3 regions of the Streptomyces sp. NPDC027672 genome follow, and region 3 is predicted to be linked to each of the others. Evidence: riboswitches for the same ligand, from Rfam matches in the RefSeq annotation. Region 3 holds a riboswitch; each other region holds the start of a gene.
The links. Region 3 has a riboswitch for cobalamin ahead of ACZ4SV_RS01345 (ribonucleoside-diphosphate reductase subunit alpha). Riboswitches for the same ligand answer to the same signal wherever they lie in the genome.

Region 1 (7,786 bases), on a different contig from region 3:
ACCACATCACGGTGATGGAGAAGACGGGTCTGGTCGACTTCGACCAGACCCTCTTCCAGCAGACCACCCCGCCCAAGCTGCCCGACTCCGACCTGACCCCGCCGCCCCCGTCCGCCGGCCGGCCCCAGGTGGTGCTCACCCCGCCGCCGACGGCCACCGCCACACCGGTGGACATCGACGGCATCGCGGGCGGCACCCCCGGGGCGGCGCCGGCCCCGGGCCGGACGCCCTAGGCCAGCCAGACGGTGGTGTCCGGGGGCAGCGTGCCGGCGGCCGGCAGCGGCGCGCTGGACAGCAGGACCTCACCGGCCGGCAGCGGCACCGGTCCGGCACCCAGGTTGGTGACGCAGCGCCAGGCGTCGGTGCGGCGGAAGTCCAGCACGTCGGCGGGCGCGTCCGGCGCCCAGTCCAGCGTCTCGCCGGCCAGCAGTTTGCGGCGCAGCCGCAGGGCCGTGCGGTACAGCTCCAGCGTGGAGCCCTCGGTGCCGGCCTGCGCCTCCACCGCGTAGCCGGCGAAGGACGCCGGCTGCGGCAGCCAGCCGGCCCCGGGCCCGAAGCCGTACGACGGTCCGGTCGTCGTCCACGGCAGCGGCACCCGGCAGCCGTCGCGGCCCTTGCGGACATGGCCGGTCTGCTCCCAGATCGGGTCCTGGAGCACCTCCGTGGGCAGATCGGCGACCTCGGGCAGCCCGAGTTCCTCGCCCTGGTAGAGATAGGCCGAGCCGGGCAGCGCCAGCATCAGCAGGGTCGCCGCGCGGGCCCGGCGCAGCCCCGCCGCCGGGTCGACCGCGGGCGCCGTGCCGCCGGAGAGCAGCCAGGCGGCCGGGTCGGTGCCGGGCGGCAGCATCAGCCGGGAGGCGTGCCGTACGACGTCGTGGTTGGACAGCACCCAGGTCGCGGAGGCCCCGGCGGAGCGGGCGGTGGCCAGGGAGCCGGTGATGACCTCGCGCAGCTCCGCCGCGTCCCAGCCCGCCTCCAGGTACTCGAAGTTGAACGCCTGGCCGAGTTCGTCCGGGCGGGCGTACAGCGCGCGGCGCGGGCCCGGCACCCAGGCCTCGGCGACGGCCGTGCGCGGCGGGCTGTAGGCGTCGAAGACCTTGCGCCAGTCGCGGTAGATCTCGTGCACCTCGTCGCGGTCCCAGTAGGGGTGGCTGCCCGGTGCCATCCGGGGCAGGGCGGCCTCGCCGGTCGCGCCGATGTCGCCGAGGTCGCGCAGCGGCTCGGTGAGGTCCTTGGCCATGCCGTGGGCGACGTCCACCCGGAAGCCGTCGACGCCCCGGTCGGACCAGAAGCGCAAGGTGGCGCGGAAGTCGGCGCGGACCTCCTCGTGGTCCCAGGCGAGGTCGGGCTGTTCGGGGGCGAAGAGGTGGAGGTACCACTCGCCGTCGGGCACCCGGCGCCAGGCGCTGCCGCCGAAGACGGACTGCCAGTCGGTGGGCGGGTGTTCGCCGTGCGCGCCCCGGCCGGGCCGGAAGACGTACCGGTCCCGGGCGGGCGAGCCGGGGCCGGCCCGCAGCGCCTCCTGGAACCAGCGGTGCAGGTGGGAGGTGTGGTTGGGGACGACGTCCACGACGACCTTCAGGCCGAGCCGGTGCGCCTCGGCGACCAGGGCGTCGAAGTCGTCCAGGGTGCCGAGGCGTTCGTCGACCCCGCGCGGGTCGATGACGTCGTAGCCGCCGTCGGCGAGCTCGGACGGGTAGAACGGGCTCAGCCACAGGGCGTCCACGCCGAGCGCGGCGAGGTGGTGCAGCCGCTCGGTGACGCCCCGCAGGTCGCCGAGGCCGTCTCCGTCGGCGTCGGCGAAGCTGCGCGGATAGACCTGGTAGACGACGGCCTGCCGCCACCAGTCGGGGTTCCTGGACGAGAGGTCCGGCGAGAGGTCGGCCATACGGGCTCCCAAGGGACGGACGACGGTACAGAACCTGTATCTGTCCACCTTGCCCGGAAAGGGAACCTTCGCGCGCGCGGTCAGGCGGTGCAGTGCTCCAACAAGCCCTGTACCTCCGCGTCCACCACCCGGTAGCGCACCACGCGCCCCTCTTTCTCGCCCGCCACCACGCCGGCCGCCCGCAGCAGCCGCAGGGCCTGGGAGACGGCCGGGTCGTTCATGCCCGTGGCGATCGCGAGGTCGGAGACGGCCAGCGGGCCGGTGCGGTGCAGGGCGAGCAGCAGCGCGAGCCGGTTGGCGTCGGCCAGGAGCGAGAAGCGGTCGGCCCAGCCGCGCAGACGGCCGGCGTCACCGATGGCGGCGATCGCCTCGCACACCCGGTGACCGTCGATGGTCCGGCGGCCGGCACGGTCGGCAGGCACGAGATGCATGCCCCCATCCTCCCAGGCAGCGGTGTGATCTTGAATACCTGCGCAGGTACGCAGCTATGCAGGAAACCACGTGCCCCTCTACGGTGGGCGGGCCGTGGTGTTCGGGAAGTCGATGCAAGGTCGACGCGGCCCTCGCCACTGTGATCGGGGAGTTCCCGTTCCGTCCGGCACGCGCCGGGCCACTGGTCCTACGACCGGGAAGGCAGGAACGGCGGACGCACGACCCGTAAGCCAGGAGACCGGCCACGGCACTCACGAAGTGATCCACGAGGTGCTGGAGCGTGAACCTATGGCCAATGCTGCTGTCTTCCGCTGGCGACGCGAGGACACCGTCAAGACGGCGGGACTGCTGGCGGTGATCGTCGCCTTGCACGCCGTCGCCTTCGGCATCCTCTTCCTGCTCGTCACCCCCGAGCACTACACGGTCGGCGGTGACGTCTTCGGGGTCGGGCTCGGCATCACCGCCTACACGCTCGGCATGCGGCACGCCTTCGACGCCGACCACATCGCGGCGATCGACAACACCACCCGCAAGCTGATGGCCGACGGCAAGCGGCCGGTGTCGGTGGGCTTCTGGTTCGCGCTCGGCCACTCCAGCGTCGTGGTGCTGCTGGCCCTGCTGATCGCGGGCGGCACCTCGCTGGCCGGCAAGGTGATGAACGAGGGCTCGGCCACCCACCAGGTGCTCGGCTTCCTCGGCACGACGGTCTCCGGCACGTTCCTGTACCTGATCGCCGCGCTGAACCTGGTCGCGCTGGCGGGCATCCTCAAGGTGTTCCGGTCGATGCGCGCGGGCACCTACGACGAGAGGGAGCTGGAGGCGCACCTGGACTCGCGCGGTTTCATGAACCGAGTCCTCGGCCGGCTGACGAAGTCGGTCTCCCGGCCCGGCCAGATGTACCCGCTGGGCTTCCTCTTCGGCCTGGGCTTCGACACGGCCACGGAGGTCACGCTGATGGTGATGGCGGGCTCGGGCGCGGCGGCCGGCCTGCCCTGGTACGCGATCCTGTGCCTGCCGCTGCTGTTCGCCGCCGGGATGAGCCTGTTCGACACCCTCGACGGCACGTTCATGAACTTCGCCTACCAGTGGGCCTTCTCCAACCCCGTCCGCAAGGTGTTCTACAACCTCGCCATCACCGGCCTGTCCATCGCCGTCGCCTTCTTCATCGGCACCATCGAGCTGGTCGGCGTCCTGCACGAGAAGTTCGGCCTGCACGACGAGGTCACCGGCTGGATCGCCGGCCTGGACCTGGACAACGTCGGCTATCTCATCGTCGGCCTGTTCGTGGTGGTGTGGGCGGCGGCGCTGGCGTACTGGAAGGTGGCCAAGGTCGAACAGCGCTGGACCCCCCGCCCCGCCGACTCGGGCTGACCGCCGCCCCGGACGCTACGGCCGGGCCACCGTCTCCAGGTACAGCCGCACGTACCGGTCGACGTCCACGTCCAGCGCCACGTCCACGAGGGCCCGTTCGCGGCCGCCCTCGTGGAGTTCGGACTCGCCGGGGCGCAGGCGGCGGTCGACGACGGTCTGGCCCCGGGTGGGGCCGGGGGCGAGGGAGACCTCGACCGGCAGGCGCCGGGTGGTGAGGCCGGCCGGGTCGGCGACCGCGCACACCGCGCCCGCGTCGCCGAGACCGCCCGCCTCCTCGGCCTCCGGCGCCTCGCCCTGGGCGGTGGGCCGGTGGGCGAGGAGTTCGCCGGCCAGCCGGGTGCCGGGCTCGGCGCTCGCGCGCAGCCGGTGCACCTCCTCGGCGGGGACCACGACCCGGGTGAACACGTCCAGGCCGTACATCGTGACCGGCACACCGGCCGTGAGCAGGATGGCCGCCGCCTCCGGGTCGTGCCAGACGTTGAACTCCGCGACCGGGGTCGCGTTGCCGGTGGTCACGGCGCCGCCCATGAACACGATCCGCTCGATGTTCCGGGTCACCTCGGGGTGGGTGCGCAGCAGCAGCGCGATGTTGGTCAGCGGGGCGGTCGGGATCAGGGTGACGGGGCGCGGGGAGGCGAGGATCTCCCGGTGCAGCAAGGTCACCGCGTCCACGTCGGCGGCGGTCCGGGCGGGCGCGGGCAGCCCCAGGTCGCCCATGCCGTCGACGCCGTGCACCGGCGCCGTACGGGCCGGCTCGATCAGCGGCCGCTCGGCGCCCCGGGCCACCGGGACCCGGGGGGCGCCGGCCTGTTCCAGCACGGTCAGGGTGTTGCGGACCACGCCGTCCACGTCGGTGTTGCCGGCCACGCAGGTCACCGCCCTGAGGTCGAGCCCGGGGTGGCGTACGGCGAAGAGCAGGGCCAGGGCGTCGTCGACCCCGGTGTCGCAGTCGATGATCACGGGAATGGGCTGACCGGTCACGGCGGACTCCTTCCGTCGAGCCGACGATAGATCACCCCGGCGCGCCGGGACCGGCCGTCCCCGGCATCCACGGTTCCGGGACGCCCGCAGCCGGCCCGCGCCGCGCTCCCCGGCTTCTCCCTCGGCGGCCGTGCGGCCACGGCCCGCTCACCCGTACGGACCGGAGCGCTGGTGGGGCCGGGGCGGCGGTGGTGCCGTGAGAGCAGGAGTTTTCGCCGGCCGCGCGCAGCCAGGAGGCCTCGATGTCCCCCGCGATACGCCCCCGCATACCCCGTGCCGTGCAGCGCCCCCTCCTCGCCACGGCCCTGCTGCTCGGCGGCGGCTGCGCGGCCCTGAGCCTCGACCACCCGGCGAGCGCGCCGCATCCGCTGCCCACGGTCGATCCGCCGAGCCGGACCCCCAGGGCGTCGGCGCGGGCCGACGGTTCCACGCTCAGCGACGAGCAGGCGCAGGCGGCGCTGCTCACCCAGACCGACCTGGGCGCCCCCTGGACCGCCACGCGCGGCGCGGCCACCTGGCGGGACGGGCTGCTCAAGAGCCGCACCTCGGCCGGCGAGTGCCAGCCGCTGCTGGACGCCCTCTACGGCGACGAACTCCTCGGCGCCCCGGCCCGCGTCGCCGTGGGCCTGGACGACGCCGACACCGAGGCCCAGCTCCGCTTCCAGATCGCCGGGCGCCGGCCGGCGGACGTGGACGCGGCGCTGGCCTGGCTGGGCACGCTGCCGGTGCGCTGCGCCCGGTTCACGGCCGTCACCGAGCAGGGCCTCGTGGAGGACGTGCAGGTCGTGGACGCGCCGCTGCCGGAGGTCGGGGACGTGCGGCAGGGCCTGCGCGTCACCGTAGCCGGGACGGCACCGGACGACCAGCGCTTCCTGCTCACCCTGGACGTGGCCGCCGTCCGGGTCGGCGAGGACGCCTTCGCCCTCACCAACGGCGGTCTCGGCGACGTGCCCAACGACGCCACCCAGGCCGCCGTCCAGATCGGCGCCCTGCGCCTGGCCGACATCCGCCGGCAGGGCCTGGCCCAGGTGTGAGGCTCACAGCGGCGGCTGGGCCGGGGCCGGGCCCAGGGTGGTGGTGCCGGGCGCGGCACGGTGGCGCAGACCGGTGCGGTAGGCGTCCAGGGCGGCCTCGGTACGGCCCGTGCGGCGCAGCAGGTCGCCCAGCAGACGGCACAGGTCGGCCAGGTCGCCGGCGGCGCCCGCGCGTTCCAGCAGGCTCAGGGCGCGGACGTAGTGCTCCTCGGCGGCCTCGGTGTCCCGGGCGTCCTCGGCGATGATGCCGAGCAGACGGTGCGCGGCGGCGGCGTGGACGGCGCCGCGCTCGGAGGAGAAGTCCCCGAGGACGCCTTCCAGCAGCCCGGCCGCCTCCCCGGACTTGCCCCGGCGGTGCAGGACGTCGGCCAGCTCCACGGCCGCCTGGCTGCGGTACAGCGCGGCGCGGCTCTCCGACAGCATGGCGTACGCCTGCCGCAACTCCTCCTCGGCGCGCTCCAGTTCGCCGTTCTGCGCGCAGACGTAACCGCGCATCCAGTGGCAGTTGGCCAGCTCGGTGCGCAGCCGCAGCTGCCGGTACAGCTCGGCCGCCTTGGCCAGCGCGGCGTCGGCCTGTGCGATCCGGCCCTCGGCGAGCAGCGTCCGGGCCACCGACCGGTGCATCCGGGCGATCAGCGCGGGATCACCGGCCCGCGGCGCGAGCGCGAGCGCGAACTCGGCGGCCTGTGCGGCGCGCGCGTGGGCGCCCATGTCCATGTACGGGCCGATGACACTGGCGTAGAGCAGCAGCAGCGCGTCCGGGTCGTGCAGCCCGCCGCGGTTCAGCTCGTCCAGCGCGGTCTCCAAAAGGTAGACCGCGTACCGGAGTTCGCCCGCCAGGTAGTGGGCCACGGCCCGGCCGCGGAGGGCGGGCACCCGGGCCGGCAGCGGCTGGCCCGACAGCCGTTCCTCGGCCTGCTCGAAGTACTCGCGCGCCCGGGTCAGCTCGCCGGTCTCCAGCGCGCACTCGCCCAGTCCGAGCAGTGCGGCGGCCTGCTCGCCCGCCAGCTCGTGCGCCGCGGCCTCGGCGCGCAGCACGCCGTACTGGGCGGCGGCCTCCTCGGCCCGCCCGTCGGCCAGGACGCGCTGCGCCTCGGTGAGCCGCAGCCGCAGCTCGGTGGCGAGGTGGGCGGGCCGGCCCACGGCCAGCTCCTCGAAGGCCACGCCGAGCCGGCCGGCGATATGGCGCAGCGCCTCGTCCGAGGCCCGCACCCGGCCCGCCTCCAGCGTGGAGATGTAGGCCGGCGTGTACGCCGGTTCCGCCACCTGCCGCTGCGTCAGGCCCCGCTGGCCGCGCAGCCGCTGCACCCGCCGGCCGATGACCTCCGGTTCGTCCCGTTCCCGCATCCGCGCCCCCTGGCCGCTCTTGCCGTCACCGTCCGGCAGCGCCTAGGTTAAACGGCGTATTAAGCATGCTTGACAGGCCGCTGTCGTGTTGCGAGGTCGCCGTGTCCGGACGTACATCCGCACCCTACGCACGCCCCACCGCGCGCAGGGCCGTAACGGCCGCGGTGATCGCCACCACGACCCTGCTCCTCGCGGCGAACGCCGGCCCGGCCCGCGCGGCGTCCAGCGCCCCGGCGGTGCACCGCGCGCACGTGGCGGACGCCCCCGGCGAGGGAGCGCGCGCGCCTTTCCTCCCGGATCAGCCGCCGCGTTGATCACGAGGCCGTACCGGAATTCCGGAAAAACCCTGAGCGCCGCCCTTGTTGTCGGGGGCATGACCTAATCTGTGCCGCACTTTCCATTCGTTCCGGGGGGTTCGACATCAGCGTGCGCAAGCGCTCTCTCACGGCTGCCGCCATCCTGGCAGCCCTCATCGGCCCGACGGCCCTCGCGGTGCCGTCGTACGCCGACACCGACCGGCCCATTCCGCTCTCGGACGCCGGCGACACCGTGGCGGACGGCCACCACCTGTACCTGGCCGACCGGTACCAGCACCAGATCGTGGTCACCGACACCACGGGCAAGGTGACCGGCCGGATCCCGGGGCTGCCCCAGGTCAGGGACCTGGAGCTGAGCCCGGACGGCAGCACCCTGTACGCGGCGCTGTACGGCGCCGACAAGATCGTGGCGATCG
Region 2 (7,786 bases), on a different contig from region 3:
CGCCTGAAATCTGCCCACATCGCGTGACCGACCGGCCTTCAATGATCCCGCTTGCCCACGGGGCGACCGCCGCCCGTGCGGGCGAGGGGCGCCCGAAGTCCGCCACCCCGGGAGACGCATGCCCCGCGACCACACCCTTGCCCGCCGCCGCGCCGGTGTCCTGGCGACGGCCACGGTGGTGGCCCTCGCCGTCACGGGCACCGCCACCGCGTCGGCCGGGCCGCCGGTGCCCGCCGAGGCTCCGGTGCCCGCCGAGGCTCCGGTGGCCCCCGGGGCGACGGTGACTCCCAAGGTTCCGACTCCCGAGGCGAGAGTGACGGCCAAGGCGGCGGCCCCCGAGGCGAGAGTGACAGCCAAGGCGGCGGCCCCCGCGGCCGGGGTGACCGCCGGGGCCACGGTGACGGCGGGCGCCCGGCCGGCGGCCGGGTTCCCGGGGCCGGCCGGGCCCGCGGAGCGGACCGGGTCGCTGCGGGCGCAGTCCCCGGCGGCCAAGCTGCCGAAGGGGCCCAGGGGCCATGACGTCTCCTCGCACCAGAAGCGCGTGAACTGGCCGGCCGCCCGCTCCAAGGGCGCGCGGTTCGTCTACGTCAAGGCGACCGAGTCCACGACCTACCGCAATCCCTACTTCTCCGGGCAGTACACCGGCGCCCGTGACGCCGGGCTGCTGCGGGGCGCGTACCACTTCGCCCTGCCGGACCGGTCCTCGGGCACCCGGCAGGCGGCGTACTTCGTGGAGCACGGCGGCGGCTGGCGGGCGGACGGCTGGACGCTGCCGCCGGCGCTCGACATCGAGTACAACCCGTACAGCGCGACGCGCCGGTGCTACGGGCTGGGCAAGGCGCAGATGGTCCGCTGGATCCGCGCGTTCAGCGACGAGGTCAGGCGGCGGACGGGCCGGCGCCCGGTGATCTACACGACGACGCAGTGGTGGAAGCTGTGCACCGGCAACAGCCGTGCCTTCTCCAAGAACCACCCGCTGTGGATCGCCCGGCACGGCACCTCCCGGCCGGGCACGCTGCCCGGCGGCTGGCAGTACTGGACGTTCTGGCAGTACGGCGCGGCGGGCACGCTGCCGGGTGACCAGAATCTCTTCAACGGGACCCTGGACCGGCTGCGGATCTTCGCCCGGGACCGGTAGCCAAGGGGCGCCCGGCCCGACGGCGCGAAGCGGAACCCGGGGCACGTGTTTCGGACACGCATGCGCCCGTCCCAGTTCATCTTCCGTTCACCCAGCTTGCCTACGTTCGACCAGCCAACGACCTCGAACGATTGCCTGGGTAAATGGAAAGCTTCTCGCTGATCCTCGCGATTGTGGTGGTAACCGCTCTCGCGTTCGATTTCACGAACGGTTTCCACGACACCGCCAACGCGATGGCCACCACCATCAGCACAGGCGCCCTGAAGCCCAAGATCGCGGTGGCCATGTCCGCCGGCCTCAATCTTGTGGGCGCCTTCCTCTCCGTGGAGGTCGCGAACACGATCTCCAAGGGTCTCGTCGACGAGAGCGGCATCCGTCCCGAGGTCATCTTCGCCGCCCTGGTGGGCGCGATCCTCTGGAACCTGCTGACCTGGCTGGTGGGCCTGCCCTCCAGCTCCTCGCACGCCCTGATGGGCGGCCTGGTGGGCGCCACCGTCGCCTCCGCCGGCTTCGGCGCCGTCCACGGCGAGGTGCTGGTCACCAAGGTGCTGCTGCCGGCCGTCGCCGCGCCGGTCGTGGCGGGCCTCGCCTCGCTGCTGGCCACCCGCCTCTCCTACGGCATCGGCGGCGGCGCCGACGACCAGGCCACCCGCAAGGGCTACCGCGCCGGCCAGATCGCCTCCGCCGGCCTGGTCTCCCTCGCCCACGGCACCAACGACGCCCAGAAGACGATGGGCATCATCACCCTCGCCCTGATCGCGGGCGGCGCCATCAGCCCCGGTTCCAACCCTCCCACCTGGGTGATCCTCTCCGCGGGTATGGCCATCGCGCTCGGCACCTACATCGGCGGCTGGCGGATCATCCGCACCATGGGCACCGGTCTGACCGACCTGGAGCCGCGCCAGGGCTTCGCCGCGCAGACCAGCGCCGCGACCGCCATCCTGGCCTCCTCCCACCTCGGCTTCTCCCTCTCCACCACCCATGTCGTCTCCGGCTCGGTGATGGGCGCGGGGCTCGGCCGCAAGGGCGGCGTGGTCCGCTGGTCCACCGCGACCCGCATGGCCGTCGCCTGGGTGCTCACCCTGCCGGCCGCCGCGCTGGTCGGCGCGGGCGCCGAGGCCGTCACCGGCCTGGGTGACGGGGGCACCGCCGCCGTCGCCGTCTTCCTGGTCGCCGCGAGCGCCGCGATCTGGAAGATCTCCCGCCGCGAGGTCGTCGACCACACCAACGTGGTCGCCGGGACCGAGGAGCCGGCCGGTGTGGTCACCACCGCCATCGCCGCGGTGACCCCGCCGCCCGCCGGCACGGTCACCGCCCACGTGCCGGCCCAGGCCGCCGGGAGCCTGACGGCCAGGGTCACCACGGACCTGACGCCCGCCGGTCTGACGGCCACGATCCCCGCCCCGGCAGCCGAGCCGGCCCCGGCCGTCCCGCCGGCCGCCACGGTCTGACCCCGAGCACCCGGTTACTGAAGGAAGCATCCCCATGACAATCGACTGGGCGGCCCTCGGCTCCGTCTTCGGCGTCAGCGTCGCGTTCACGGTGGGCGTGGTGGCGCTGTTCACCCTCGGCATCAACGGCCTGTCCCGCCGCGAGCGGGCCGCGGCCCAGGGCGGTTCCGCCGCCTTCGCCGTCACCGGCGCCTACGTCTGCTTCGCGGCCTGCGCGGCGGCGGTGGCCTACGGCATCCACCTGATCACGGCCAAGGGCTGACCGCCGGTCCCCGGTCCCCGGTCCGCGCCCAGCGCCCCCGTTCGCCCCGTTCTTCCCGTACGCCCCGCTGAACCGGCGGGGCGTACGCGTGCTCGCGGGGCCCGTGCGGCAGGGCGCCCGCAGCCGTCCGGCACCCCGGCGATGTGGGCCTCAGCACAGTCGGGCATCCCAGGTCAAAGGCGAGTTGACGGCCGTTCCGGGCGCGTGGTGGACTGCCCAGGCCATCTACGGCGGCAGGAGAGGAAGCCGGTGCGAATCCGGCGCGGTCCCGCCACTGTCACCGGGGAAGAACCCCCGGGAGCCAGGAACTCTCACCGCCGATTTCGTCGAACCAGGGCGTGGACACCCTGAGTGAGGACATGAATCGCCATGCTCGGCTGCCCGAGGACCCGTACCAGGACCGCTCCCGCGCCCACGGCCGGCTGAGCCGATGGGTGCCGATCGCACATATGCGTACGGTGCCGCCGCCGGCCTCCTCGGTGATCTGCTCCTCGGCGATCCGCGCCGCGGGCATCCGGTCGCCGCGTTCGGCCGGGCGGCCACGGCCGTGGAAGGCGCCTTGTGGCACGACCACCGCGGCTGGGGCGCCGTGCACACCGTCGTGTGCGCCGGTGGCGCCGTCGCTCTGGGCGCGCTGGCCGTCCGTGCCGTACGCCCCTGTCCCGCCGCCTCCGTCGCGCTGACCGCCGCCGCCACCTGGGCCGTGGTGGGCGGCACCTCGCTCGCCCGGGAGGCCCGTGCCGTCGGCCGCGCCCTGGAGGCGGGCGACCTCGAGGCCGCCCGCGCCCGGCTGCCCCACCTGTGCGGCCGGGACCCGCAGGCGCTGGACGCCGACGGCATCGCCCGGGCCGTGGTCGAGTCGGTCGCCGAGAACACCTCCGACGCCGTGGTCGGCGCGCTGGTGTGGGGAGCGGTGGCCGGGGTCCCGGGGCTGCTCGGGTTCCGTGCGGTCAACACCCTGGACGCGATGGTGGGTCACAAGTCGCCCCGCCACCGGCGCTACGGCTGGGCCTCCGCCCGCCTCGACGACGTCGCCGGCTGGCCCGGGGCCCGGCTGACCGCCGTGCTCGCCGCCGTGGCCGGACCGGACCCGCGGGGCGCCCTGCGCGCCTGGCGGGCCGACGCGCGCCGGCACCCCAGCCCCAACGCCGGTCCCGTGGAGGCCTCCTTCGCCGGCGCCCTCGGTGTCCGGCTGGGCGGCACGCTGTCCTACGGCGGCCGGGTCGAGCACCGGCCCGTGCTCAACGGCGGTGCCGGACGGCCGGTCCGGGTCACCGACATCGACCGGGCCGTACGGCTCTCCCGCCGCGTCGGCCTGCTCGCCCTGGGCGCCACGGCCGCCGCGCGCGCACTCCTGAAGGGACGTGGGAAGTGAACGGTGGTCTCCTCGTGGCCGGCACCACCTCCGACGCCGGCAAGAGCGTCGTGACGGCCGGTATCTGCCGCTGGCTGGTGCGCCAGGGCGTGAAGGTGGCGCCGTTCAAGGCGCAGAACATGTCCCTGAACTCGTTCGTGACGCGCCAGGGCGCGGAGATCGGCCGGGCGCAGGCCATGCAGGCCCAGGCGTGCCGGATCGAGCCGACCGCGCTGATGAACCCGGTGCTGCTCAAGCCCGGCGGCGAGCAGAGCAGCCAGGTCGTGCTGCTCGGCAAGCCGGTGGGCGAGCTGAGCGCGCGCGGCTACCACGGCGGGCGCCAGCAGCGGCTGCTGGGCACGGTGCTGGACTGCCTGGCCGAGTTGCGGGGCACGTATGACGCGGTGATCTGCGAGGGCGCGGGCAGTCCGGCCGAGATCAACCTGCGGCGGACCGACATCGTCAACATGGGTATCGCGCGGGGCGCGCGGCTGCCGGTGCTCGTCGTCGGCGACATCGACCGCGGCGGCGTCTTCGCCTCGTTCTTCGGCACGGTCGCCCTGCTCTCGCCCGAGGACCAGGAACTGGTCGCCGGGTTCCTGGTGAACAAGTTCCGCGGTGACGTCTCCCTGCTGGAACCGGGCCTGGAGATGCTGCGCGGCCTCACCGGGCGGCGGACGTACGGCGTGCTGCCGTTCCGGCACGGGCTCGGCATCGACGAGGAGGACGGGATGGGGGTCCCCCCGCGCGAGCGCAGCCGAGCGTGGGGGAGGGTCTCGCTGCGCGGCACGGTGCGCGAGTCCGCGGTGACTCCCCCGGTCGGCGCGGACGTCCTGCGGGTCGCGGTGTGCGCGATCCCGCTGATGTCCAACTTCACCGACGTGGACGCGCTGGCCGCCGAACCGGGTGTCGTGGTGCGGTTCGTGGACCGCCCGGAGGAGCTGGCGGACGCCGACCTGGTGGTGGTCCCGGGCACCCGCGGCACCGTGCGGGCCCTGGCGTGGCTGCGCGAACGCGGCCTCGCCGACGCCCTGGTCCGCCGGGCGGCCGAGGGGCGCCCGGTCCTCGGGGTGTGCGGCGGCTTCCAGATCCTCGGCGAGCACATCGAGGACGAGGTGGAGTCGCGGGCCGGCGCCGTGCCCGGTCTCGGCGTGCTGCCCGTCCGGGTGCGCTTCGCCCGCGAGAAGACCCTCACCCGGCCGAGCGGGACGGCCCTCGGCGAGCGGGTCGACGGCTACGAGATCCACCACGGCGTGGCCACGGTCACCGGCGGCGAACCCTTCCTGGACGGCTGCCGGGTCGGCCAGACCTGGGGCACCCACTGGCACGGCTCGCTGGAGTCGGACGGTTTCCGGCGGGCGTTCCTGCGCGAGGTGGCCGCCGCCGCGGGCCGCCGCTTCGTGCCCGCGCCGGACACCTCCTTCGCCGCGCTGCGCGAGGAGCAGCTCGACCGGCTCGGCGACCTGATCGAACAGCACGCGGACACGGACGCGCTGTGGCGGCTCATCGAGTCGGGCGCGCCGCAAGGACTGCCTTTCATTCCACCGGGAGCGCCCGCATGAGCACAGTGTTGTTGTTGTCGACCGCCGACACGGATCTGCTGGCGGCCCGGGCCTCCGGCGCCGGTTACCGCATCGGCAACCCGACCCGGGTCGACGTCGCCGAGGAGCTGCCGGGCCTGATCGCGGGCGCGGACCTCGCCGTCGTACGGCTGCTGGGCGGCAAGCGGGCCTGGGAGGACGGGCTGGCCGCGCTGAAGGCGTCCGGTCTGCCGACCGTGCTGCTGGGCGGCGAGGCCGTGCCGGACGCCGAGCTGATGGCCGAGTCCTCCGTGCCGGCCGGTGTCGTCGCCGAGGCGCTGAAGTACCTGGTCGAGGGCGGCCCCGAGAACCTGCTGGAGCTGTCCCGGTTCCTGTCGGACACCGTGCTGCTGACCGGCGAGGGCTTCGAGGAGCCGCGCCGCATGCCGGAGTTCGGCGTGCACGGCGCGTACGAGGTGCGAGACGGCCGGCCGACCGTGGGCGTGCTGTTCTACCGGGCGCACGAACTGAGCGGCAACACCGCCTTCGTGGACACCCTGTGCGCGGCGGTCGAGGCGCACGGCGCCAACGCCCTGCCGGTGTACTGCGGTTCGCTGCGCGACGCGGACCCCGCGCTGTACGAGCTGCTGGGGCGGGCCGACGCGCTGGTGGCCACCGTGCTCGCGGCCGGCGGCACGCACGCCTCGCAGGCGTCGGCCGGCGGTGACGAGGAGTCCTGGGACATCGGGGCGCTCGCCGACCTGGACGTCCCCGTGCTGCAGGGGCTGTGCCTCACCACCTCGCGGGCGGCGTGGGAGGAGTCCGACGCGGCCCTGTCCCCCATGGACGCGGCGATGCAGGTGGCGATCCCGGAGTTCGACGGCCGGCTGATCACCGTGCCGTTCTCCTTCAAGGAGCAGGGCCCCGACGAGGTCCCGGTGTACACCGCCGACCCCGAGCGGGCCGCCCGGGTGGCCGGGATCGCCGTACGGCACGCGCGGCTGCGGCACAAGCCGAACGCCGAGAAGAAGATCGCGCTGGTGTTCACGGCGTACCCGACGAAGCACTCCCGGGTCGGCAACGCCGTCGGTCTGGACACGCCCGCGTCGGCGGTCCGGGTGCTGGACGCGCTGCGGGACGCCGGGTACGGGGCGGAGGGCTACCCCGACAACGGCGACGAGCTGATCCACCGGCTCATCGCGGCCGGCGGGCACGACGTCGAGTGGCTGACCGAGGAGCAGTTGGCGGCGGCGCCCGCGCGGGTGCCGCTGGCCGACTACCGGGAGTGGTTCGCGACGCTGGACCCGGGGCTGCGCGAGGCGATGACCGAGGCGTGGGGCGAGCCGCCGGGCAGCCTGTACGTGGACGGCGACGACATCGTGCTGGCGTCCCTGCGGTTCGGCAACGTCGTGGTGATGATCCAGCCGCCGCGCGGTTTCGGCGAGAACCCGATCGCGATCTACCACGACCCGGACATGCCGCCCTCGCACCACTATCTGGCCGCCTACCGCTGGCTGGAGAACAGCTTCGGCGCGGACGCGATCGTGCACATGGGCAAGCACGGCACGATGGAGTGGCTGCCCGGCAAGGGCCTCGGGCTGTCGCGCGGGTGCGCCCCGGACGCGGTCCTCGGCGAACTGCCGCTGATCTACCCGTTCATCGTCAACGACCCCGGCGAGGGCACCCAGGCCAAGCGGCGCGGGCACGCCACCGTGGTCGACCACCTGGTGCCGCCGATGGCGCGCGCGGACACCTACGGCGACCTGGCCAAGCTGGAACAGCTCCTGGACGAGTACGCGCTCGTCTCCGACCTGGACCCGGCGAAGGCGCCGGCCGTCCGCGCCCAGATCTGGACGCTGGTCAAGGCCGCCGAGCTCCACCACGACCTGCACGTGGACGAACAGCCGGACGAGGACGCCTTCGACGAGTTCGTCATGCACATCGACGGCTATCTGTGCGAGATCAAGGACGTGCAGATCCGGGACGGCCTGCACATCCTCGGCGGCGGGCCGGTCGGCGAGCCGCGGGTGAACCTGGTGCTGGCCGTGCTGCGCGCCTCCC
Region 3 (7,786 bases):
ACGCCGAGCGGCTGTGGGCGGAGTTCGACCGGCACGCGGACGGGCTGGACATCCTGGTGAACAACGCGGGCATCGGCACCGCGGCGCCCGTCGAGGAGATCGGCGAGGAGGAGTACGACCGGGTCTTCGCGGTGAACGTGAAGGCGCCGTTCTTCCTCGTCCGGCACGGGCTGGGGCGCCTGCGCGACGGCGGCCGGATCATCAACATCTCCTCGGGGCTCGCCCGCACCGCGGTGATGCCGGACAAGGTGGCCTACGCGATGACGAAAGCCGCCCTGGACGTCTTCTCCCGGGACCTGTCCAAGGTGCTGGGCCCCCGCGGGATCACGGTGAACTCGGTGGCGCCCGGGATCATCGACACCGACAACACCGCCGAGTTCCTGCACGGCACGCAGGACGGCCAGGCCCAGGCCGCCGCGATATCGGCGCTCGGGCGGGTGGGGACGCCGGCCGACGTGGCCGACGCGGTGGCCTTCCTGGCCTCGACGGACGGCCGCTGGGTGACCGGCCACTGGCTGGACGCGACGGGAGGTTCCCTCACCTGAGAGTTTCCCCCGCCTTCCCCTGTTCTTCCCGGGCTCTCGATCGCCGATTCTGTTAGATTGGTCTAAACCACATAGACGCACGAGCCCACTGAAGAACGGCAGGCCCAGCGTGGAAGTTGTCATCGTTCCGGACGCCGCGGCGGGTGGCGAGCTGATCGCCGAGGCCATGGCCCAGCTGCTGCGACGCAAGCCCGGCGCCCTGCTCGGCGTGGCCACCGGCTCCACCCCGCTGCCCGTCTACGAGGCGCTGGCCGCGAAGGTGCGCGCCGGCGCCGCGGACCCCTCGCACGCGCGGATCGCCCAGCTCGACGAGTACGTGGGGCTCCCCGCGGACCACCCCGAGTCCTACCGTTCGGTGCTGCGCCGTGAGGTGCTGGAACCGCTCGGCATCGGGATGGACGCGTTCATGGGTCCGGACGGCACGGCCGAGGACGTCCAGGCGGCGTGCGAGGCGTACGACCGCGCGCTCGCCGAGGCCGGCGGGGTCGACCTGCAACTGCTCGGCATCGGGACGGACGGGCACATCGGGTTCAACGAGCCCTGCTCCTCGCTCGCCTCGCGCACCCGGATCAAGACGCTGACCGAGCAGACCCGCGTCGACAACGCCCGCTTCTTCGAGGGCGACATCGAGCAGGTCCCGCACCACGTCATCACCCAGGGCATCGGCACGATCCTGGAGGCCCGGCATCTGGTGCTGCTGGCGACCGGCGAGGGCAAGGCGGACGCGGTCGCCGCGACCGTCGAGGGCCCGGTCGCCGCGGTCTGCCCGGCCTCCGCGCTCCAGCTCCACCCCCACGCCACGGTGGTCGTCGACGAGGCCGCGGCGTCCAAGCTGAAGCTGGCCGACTACTTCCGGCACACCTACGCCAACAAGCCGGAGTGGCAGGGGATCTAGGACCCCTCGTTTGGATCATGCCGGATCAGTCCGGAGCCGCCGCGGGGCCGAGGCCGGCGGGGGCGGAACCGGGGAGCGCGGCCCACGCTCCCCTCCCGGCCCTCGCTGCCCTCCCGGGCCCCCAGCCCTCCTTCCCCCTCCACTCCTCCTCCCCTCCCCCGCACCCACCGTCCGCGTCTGCCCCGTCCGCCCCGATGGACTAGACCAAGAGCTGGTGCGACGGTATATAGAGGGGATCACCGAGCGTGCGGGTGGAGTGCTGACGCGGCAACCCGTGCCACGATGTGAGCCGTGGCCGATGGGATGTCGGCCGCTGTCGGCATTGGGAGCCGGGAAGGCGGAGCATGAGCACCGACGTCAGCAGTGCGGAGAACGAGACCGGCACCACCCGTACCGCGCGCGTGCCCAAGTACTACCGCTTGAAGAAGCATCTGCTCGACATGACCGAGACGCAGGTGCCGGGCACGCCGGTCCCGCCGGAGCGCACGCTGGCGGCCGAGTTCGACACGTCCCGCACCACGGTCCGCCAGGCCCTGCAGGAGCTGGTCGTGGAGGGCCGGCTCGAACGCATCCAGGGCAAGGGCACCTTCGTGGCCAAGCCCAAGGTCTCCCAGGCGCTGCAGCTCACCTCCTACACCGAGGACATGCGGGCGCAGGGTCTGGAGCCGACCTCGCAGCTGCTGGACATCGGGTACGTCACCGCCGACGACCGGCTCGCCGAGTTGCTCGACATCACCGCGGGCGGCCGGGTGCTGCGCATCGAGCGGCTGCGCATGGCCAACGCCGAGCCGATGGCGATCGAGACCACCCATCTGTCGGCCAAGCGTTTCCCGGCCCTCAGGCGCTCGCTGGTGAAGTACACCTCGCTGTACACCGCGCTCGCCGAGGTCTACGGCGTCCACCTCGCCGAGGCCGAGGAGACCATCGAGACCTCCCTGGCCACACCGCGCGAGGCCGGGCTGCTCGGCACCGACGTGGGCCTGCCGATGCTGATGCTGTCCCGTCACTCGCTGGACCTCGAGGGCAAGCCGGTGGAGTGGGTGCGGTCGGTGTACCGCGGGGACCGGTACAAGTTCGTGGCCCGGCTGAAGCGGCCGGTGGAGTAACGGCACGATAACGTCCGGATGCGTTCGCTGAATCGGTATACCGATATGCGGACGAGGGCTTCCGCCGTCCCGATTCCGTCACCTAGATTGCCTGCTCATTGCACAGGTGATCAGCGAGGGGACGGAGCCGTGGATGTCCGAAACACCTGAAGTGAGACCACCGGTGGTGACACCGGTCAGGGTGATCATCGCCGTGTGTCTCGTGGCGCCCTTCGTGGCGATGCTGTGGGTCGGCTCCTACGCCAAGGTGGACCCCACGTTCATCGGGGTGCCGTTCTTCTACTGGTACCAGATGCTCTGGGTGCTGATCTCCACCGCGCTGACCATGCTGGCGTACAAGCTCTGGCAGCGTGACCAGCAGGCCCGCGCGACCACGAGGGGCGGTGCCGGACGGTGAAGGACGGCGTCAACGGCGTCGCGCTCGGCGTCTTCATCTTCTTCTTCCTGGCCGTCACGGTCCTGGGCTTCCTGGCCGCGCGCTGGCGCCGGGCCGAGAACGAGCACTCCCTGGACGAATGGGGCCTGGGCGGACGGTCCTTCGGCACCTGGATCACCTGGTTCCTGCTCGGCGGCGACCTGTACACGGCGTACACCTTCGTCGCCGTACCGGCGGCGATCTACGCGGCGGGCGCGTCCGGCTTCTTCGCGGTGCCGTACACGATCCTGGTGTACCCGCTGATCTTCACCTTCCTGCCCCGCCTGTGGTCGGTCTCGCACCGCCACGGATACGTCACCACCTCCGACTTCGTGCGCGGCCGGTTCGGCTCGAAGGGGCTGTCGCTGGCGGTGGCGGTGACCGGCATCCTGGCGACGATGCCGTACATCGCGCTCCAGCTCGTCGGCATCCAGGCGGTGCTGGACGTGATGGGCGTCGGCGGCGGCGAGGACACCAACTGGTTCGTGAAGGACCTGCCGCTGCTCATCGCCTTCGGCGTGCTGGCGGCCTACACGTACTCCTCCGGTCTGCGCGCGCCCGCGCTGATCGCGTTCGTCAAGGACGGGCTGATCTACCTCGTCATCGCGGTGGCGATCATCTACATCCCCATCAAGCTGGGCGGGTTCGACGACATCTTCGCCAAGGCCGGGCACGCGTTCAGCCAGGTCAACCCGGTCACCCACAAACCGCGCGGGGCGCTCGCGCCGGCCGAGGCGGGCCAGTGGACGTATGCCACGCTGGCCCTCGGCTCCGCGCTCGCGCTGTTCATGTACCCGCACTCGATCACCGCGACCCTGTCGTCCAAGAGCCGTGAGGTGATCCGCCGCAACACCACGATCCTGCCGCTGTACTCCCTGATGCTCGGCCTGCTGGCCCTGCTGGGCTTCATGGCGATCGCGGCCGGAGTGAAGGTCGACAACGGGCAGTTGGCCATCCCGCAGCTGTTCGAGGACATGTTCCCGGACTGGTTCACGGGCGTGGCGTTCGCGGCGATCGGTATCGGCGCGCTGGTCCCGGCGGCGATCATGTCCATCGCGGCGGCCAACCTCTTCACCCGCAACATCTACAAGGACTTCATCAAGCCGGACGCCACACCGGCGCAGGAGACCAAGGTCTCCAAGCTGGTCTCGCTGCTGGTGAAGGTCGGCGCCCTGATCTTCGTCCTCACCATGGACAAGACCGTCGCCATCAACTTCCAGCTCCTGGGCGGCATCTGGATCCTGCAGACGTTCCCGGCCCTGGTCGGCGGCCTGTTCACCCGCTGGTTCCACCGCTGGGCGCTGCTGGCCGGCTGGGCGGTCGGCATGGTGTACGGCACGGTCGCCGCGTACGGCATCGCCTCGCCGACGCAGAAGCACTTCGGCGGCAACGCCAAGGAGATCCCCGGCATCGGTGAGATCGGCTACATCGGCATGACGGCGTTCGCGCTGAACGTCCTGGTCACCGTGGTCCTGACGGTCGTCCTGAAGGCCGTGAAGGCCCCCGAGGGCATCGACGAGACCAGGCCGGAGGACTACACGGCGGACTCCGGCGACCCCGGTGTCCAGGTGGAGCTGCCGCCTGCGACGGCAGGCGCCAGTCACTGAGACAGGCCCTGAAGGGCGCGGACGGCACCGGGTAGCACCCGCGACGGGCCGCCGGAAGCGAGGCTTCCGGCGGCCCGTCGCCGTACCCTGCGGCGGACTCGGCGGAGCGGCCGGGACCGGGGCGCCCGCGGTCGGCCGCGCGGCCCAGGGCCGGGCGCCGGAACACACCCGGGCCGGGCGGGCGCGGGGCGCCGACGCCCGTGTCCGGGTGGCCCCCGGGCGCGGCGACACAACATCTGGGGGTGCAAGGACAGCCCGGCACTAGATGTATGCTCGTCCTCGCTGTCGCCGCAGGGGAATCCGGTGCGAATCCGGAACTGTCCCGCAACGGTGTGCCGGCGCGTCCGCGCGCCAGTCGAGTCCGAGCGCCTGCCGTCAGCCCACCCGGCCGTCCGGCCCGGGTGTGTTCCGACGTCCGGGCCTCGTGGAGTGGGCCGGGGGACGCGGCGCGCCGTGCGTGCTCGTGGTCGTCTCCTGCCCTCCGCCTGGCCCCGTGCCGAGCGAGGGAGATCCCCACGTGACCATCGCGCCAGCCGACCCGGCTCCGGTCAGCGCACCGGAGACCGACGGTCCCGGTGCCGCTCTGCTGCGGACCCTGACCGAGCTGACCGCCGATCTGCCCGACGCCGACCCCGGCCGGGTCGCCGCCGCCGCGCTGCGCGGACGGTCCGCGCGGGCCGACGAGGCGGAGCTGCGCGAGCTGGCGACGGAGGCCGCCGCAGGCCTGATCGCCGAGGACCCCGCCTACTCCCGGCTGGCCGCCCGGCTGCTGACGCTCGCGATCCGGGACGAGGCCGCCTCGCAGGGGGTGACGTCCTTCACCGAGTCCGTCGCGGTCGGGCACCGCGAGGGCCTGATCGCCGACCGCACGGCGGACTTCGTCCGGCTGCACGCCGGGCGGCTGGACGCGCTGGCCGGTGACGCCGTGGCGGACGGCGCCGACGACCGCTTCGGCTACTTCGGCCTGCGCACCCTGCACAGCCGCTACCTGCTGCGCCACCCGATCACCCGCAAGGTGATCGAGACGCCCCAGCACTTCATGCTGCGGGTGGCGAGCGGTCTGGCCGAGGACGACACGGTCCGCTCCGTGGACGAGGTCGCCTCGCTCTACCGGCTGATGAGCCGCCTGGACTACCTGCCCTCCTCCCCCACCCTGTTCAACTCCGGCACCCGCCACCCTCAGATGTCGTCCTGCTATCTGCTGGACTCCCCGCTGGACGAGCTGGACTCCATCTACGACCGCTACCACCAGGTGGCCCGGCTGTCGAAGCACGCCGGCGGCATCGGGCTGTCCTACTCCCGCGTCCGCTCGCGCGGTTCGCTGATCCGGGGCACGAACGGGCACTCCAACGGCATCGTGCCGTTCCTGAAGACCCTGGACGCCTCGGTCGCCGCGGTGAACCAGGGCGGCCGGCGCAAGGGCGCTGCGGCGGTCTACCTGGAGACCTGGCACTCCGACCTCGAGGAGTTCCTGGAGCTGCGGGACAACACCGGTGAGGACGCCCGCCGTACGCACAACCTCAATCTGGCCCACTGGGTGCCGGACGAGTTCATGCGCCGGGTCGCCGCCGACGCGTCCTGGTCGCTGTTCTCCCCGGCCGACGTGCCCGAGCTGGTGGATCTGTGGGGCGAGGAGTTCGACGCCGCCTACCGCCGGGCCGAGGCCGCCGGCCTGGCCAGGAAGACGCTGCCGGCGCGGGAGCTGTACGGCCGGATGATGCGGACCCTGGCGCAGACCGGCAACGGCTGGATGACCTTCAAGGACGCCGCCAACCGCACCGCCAACCAGACCGCCGAGCCCGGCCACGTCGTCCACTCCTCCAACCTCTGCACGGAGATCCTGGAGGTCACCGACGACGGCGAGACCGCCGTCTGCAACCTGGGGTCGGTGAACCTGGGCGCCTTCGTGCGCGACGGGGACATCGACTGGGAGCGGCTGGACGACACCGTCCGCACGGCCGTGACCTTCCTGGACCGCGTGGTCGACATCAACTTCTACCCGACCGAGCAGGCGGGCCGCTCCAACGCCAGGTGGCGGCCGGTGGGCCTCGGCGCGATGGGGCTCCAGGACGTCTTCTTCCAGCTACGGCTGCCCTTCGACTCCGCGGAGGCCAGGCAGCTCTCCACCCGGATCGCCGAGCGGATCATGCTCGCGGCCTACGAGGCGTCCGCCGGCCTCGCCGAGCGCAACGGCCCGCTGCCCGCCTGGGAGAAGACCCGTACGGCCCGGGGCGTCCTGCACCCCGACCACTACGGGGTCGAGTTCGCCTGGCCCGAGCGCTGGGAGGCGCTGCGCGCCCGGATCGCGCGGACCGGCCTGCGCAACGCGCTGCTCCTGGCGATCGCGCCGACCGCCACCATCGCGTCCATCGCGGGGGTGTACGAGTGCATCGAGCCGCAGGTCTCCAACCTGTTCAAGCGCGAGACCCTGTCCGGTGAGTTCCTCCAGGTCAACTCCTACCTGGTGCGGGACCTGAAGGAACTGGGCGTGTGGGACGCCCGCACCCGCGAGGCCCTGCGCGAGGCCAACGGCTCCGTGCAGGACTTCCGCTGGATCCCCGAGGACGTCCGGGCGCTGTACCGCACGGCCTGGGAGATCCCGCAGCGCGGCCTGATCGACATGGCCGCCGCCCGCACCCCGTTCCTGGACCAGGCGCAGTCGCTGAACCTGTTCCTGGAGACGCCGACCATCGGCAAGCTCTCCTCGATGTACGCGTACGCCTGGAAGTCCGGGCTCAAGACGACGTACTACCTGCGCTCGCGTCCCGCGACGCGCATCGCCCGCGCCGCCCAGGCGCAGCCCGCCGTCCCCGCGCAGGCCGCCCCGGATACCGATGCGGTCGCCTGCTCCCTGGAAAACCCCGAGTCCTGCGAGGCCTGCCAGTAATGTCCCGTAACACCCACCTGCTCGACCCCGGCTTCGAGCTGACGCTGCGCCCGATGCGCTACCCGGACTTCTACGAGCGCTACCGGGACGCCATCAAGAACACCTGGACCGTCGAGGAAGTCGACCTCCACTCCGACGTCACCGACCTGGCCAGGCTCACCGCCGAGGAGCAGCACCTCATCGGCCGGCTCGTCGCCTTCTTCGCGACCGGCGACTCCATCGTCGCCAACAACCTCGTGCTCACGCTCTACAAGCACATCAACTCCCCCGAAGCCCGCCTCTACCTGTCCCGGCAGCTCTTCGAGGAAGCCGTCCACGTCCAGTTCTACCT

Region 1: it holds a riboswitch for cobalamin, as region 3 does, so the genes downstream of both, nicT (Nickel transporter NicT) here and ACZ4SV_RS01345 (ribonucleoside-diphosphate reductase subunit alpha) in region 3, are expected to answer to the same signal.
Region 2: it holds a riboswitch for cobalamin, as region 3 does, so the genes downstream of both, ACZ4SV_RS29160 (cobalamin biosynthesis protein) here and ACZ4SV_RS01345 (ribonucleoside-diphosphate reductase subunit alpha) in region 3, are expected to answer to the same signal.

What each region holds. Positions count from the first base shown of each region.
Region 1 is NZ_JBVHSO010000006.1:197,769-205,554, reverse strand. It holds gene ACZ4SV_RS16760 (DUF4142 domain-containing protein) at 1-233, shown strand, start outside; gene ACZ4SV_RS16755 (glycoside hydrolase family 13 protein) at 230-1,888, opposite strand; gene ACZ4SV_RS16750 (ArsR/SmtB family transcription factor) at 1,969-2,319, opposite strand; cobalamin riboswitch at 2,398-2,581, shown strand; gene nicT (Nickel transporter NicT) at 2,609-3,691, shown strand; gene ACZ4SV_RS16740 (nucleoside hydrolase) at 3,707-4,672, opposite strand; gene ACZ4SV_RS16735 (hypothetical protein) at 4,915-5,706, shown strand; gene ACZ4SV_RS16730 (helix-turn-helix domain-containing protein) at 5,710-7,053, opposite strand; gene ACZ4SV_RS16725 (hypothetical protein) at 7,119-7,367, shown strand; gene ACZ4SV_RS16720 (YncE family protein) at 7,480-7,786, shown strand, end outside.
Region 2 is NZ_JBVHSO010000014.1:50,513-58,298, forward strand. It holds gene ACZ4SV_RS29145 (lysozyme) at 380-1,138, shown strand; gene ACZ4SV_RS29150 (inorganic phosphate transporter) at 1,282-2,589, shown strand; gene ACZ4SV_RS29155 (hypothetical protein) at 2,624-2,851, shown strand; cobalamin riboswitch at 3,042-3,182, shown strand; gene ACZ4SV_RS29160 (cobalamin biosynthesis protein) at 3,282-4,226, shown strand; gene ACZ4SV_RS29165 (cobyric acid synthase) at 4,223-5,767, shown strand; gene cobN (cobaltochelatase subunit CobN) at 5,764-7,786, shown strand, end outside.
Region 3 is NZ_JBVHSO010000001.1:298,896-306,681, forward strand. It holds gene ACZ4SV_RS01320 (SDR family oxidoreductase) at 1-545, shown strand, start outside; gene nagB (glucosamine-6-phosphate deaminase) at 655-1,440, shown strand; gene ACZ4SV_RS01330 (GntR family transcriptional regulator) at 1,785-2,546, shown strand; gene ACZ4SV_RS01335 (DUF3311 domain-containing protein) at 2,680-2,943, shown strand; gene mctP (monocarboxylate uptake permease MctP) at 2,940-4,568, shown strand; adenosylcobalamin-variant (AdoCbl-variant) riboswitch at 4,851-4,947, shown strand; gene ACZ4SV_RS01345 (ribonucleoside-diphosphate reductase subunit alpha) at 5,086-7,455, shown strand; gene ACZ4SV_RS01350 (ribonucleotide-diphosphate reductase subunit beta) at 7,455-7,786, shown strand, end outside.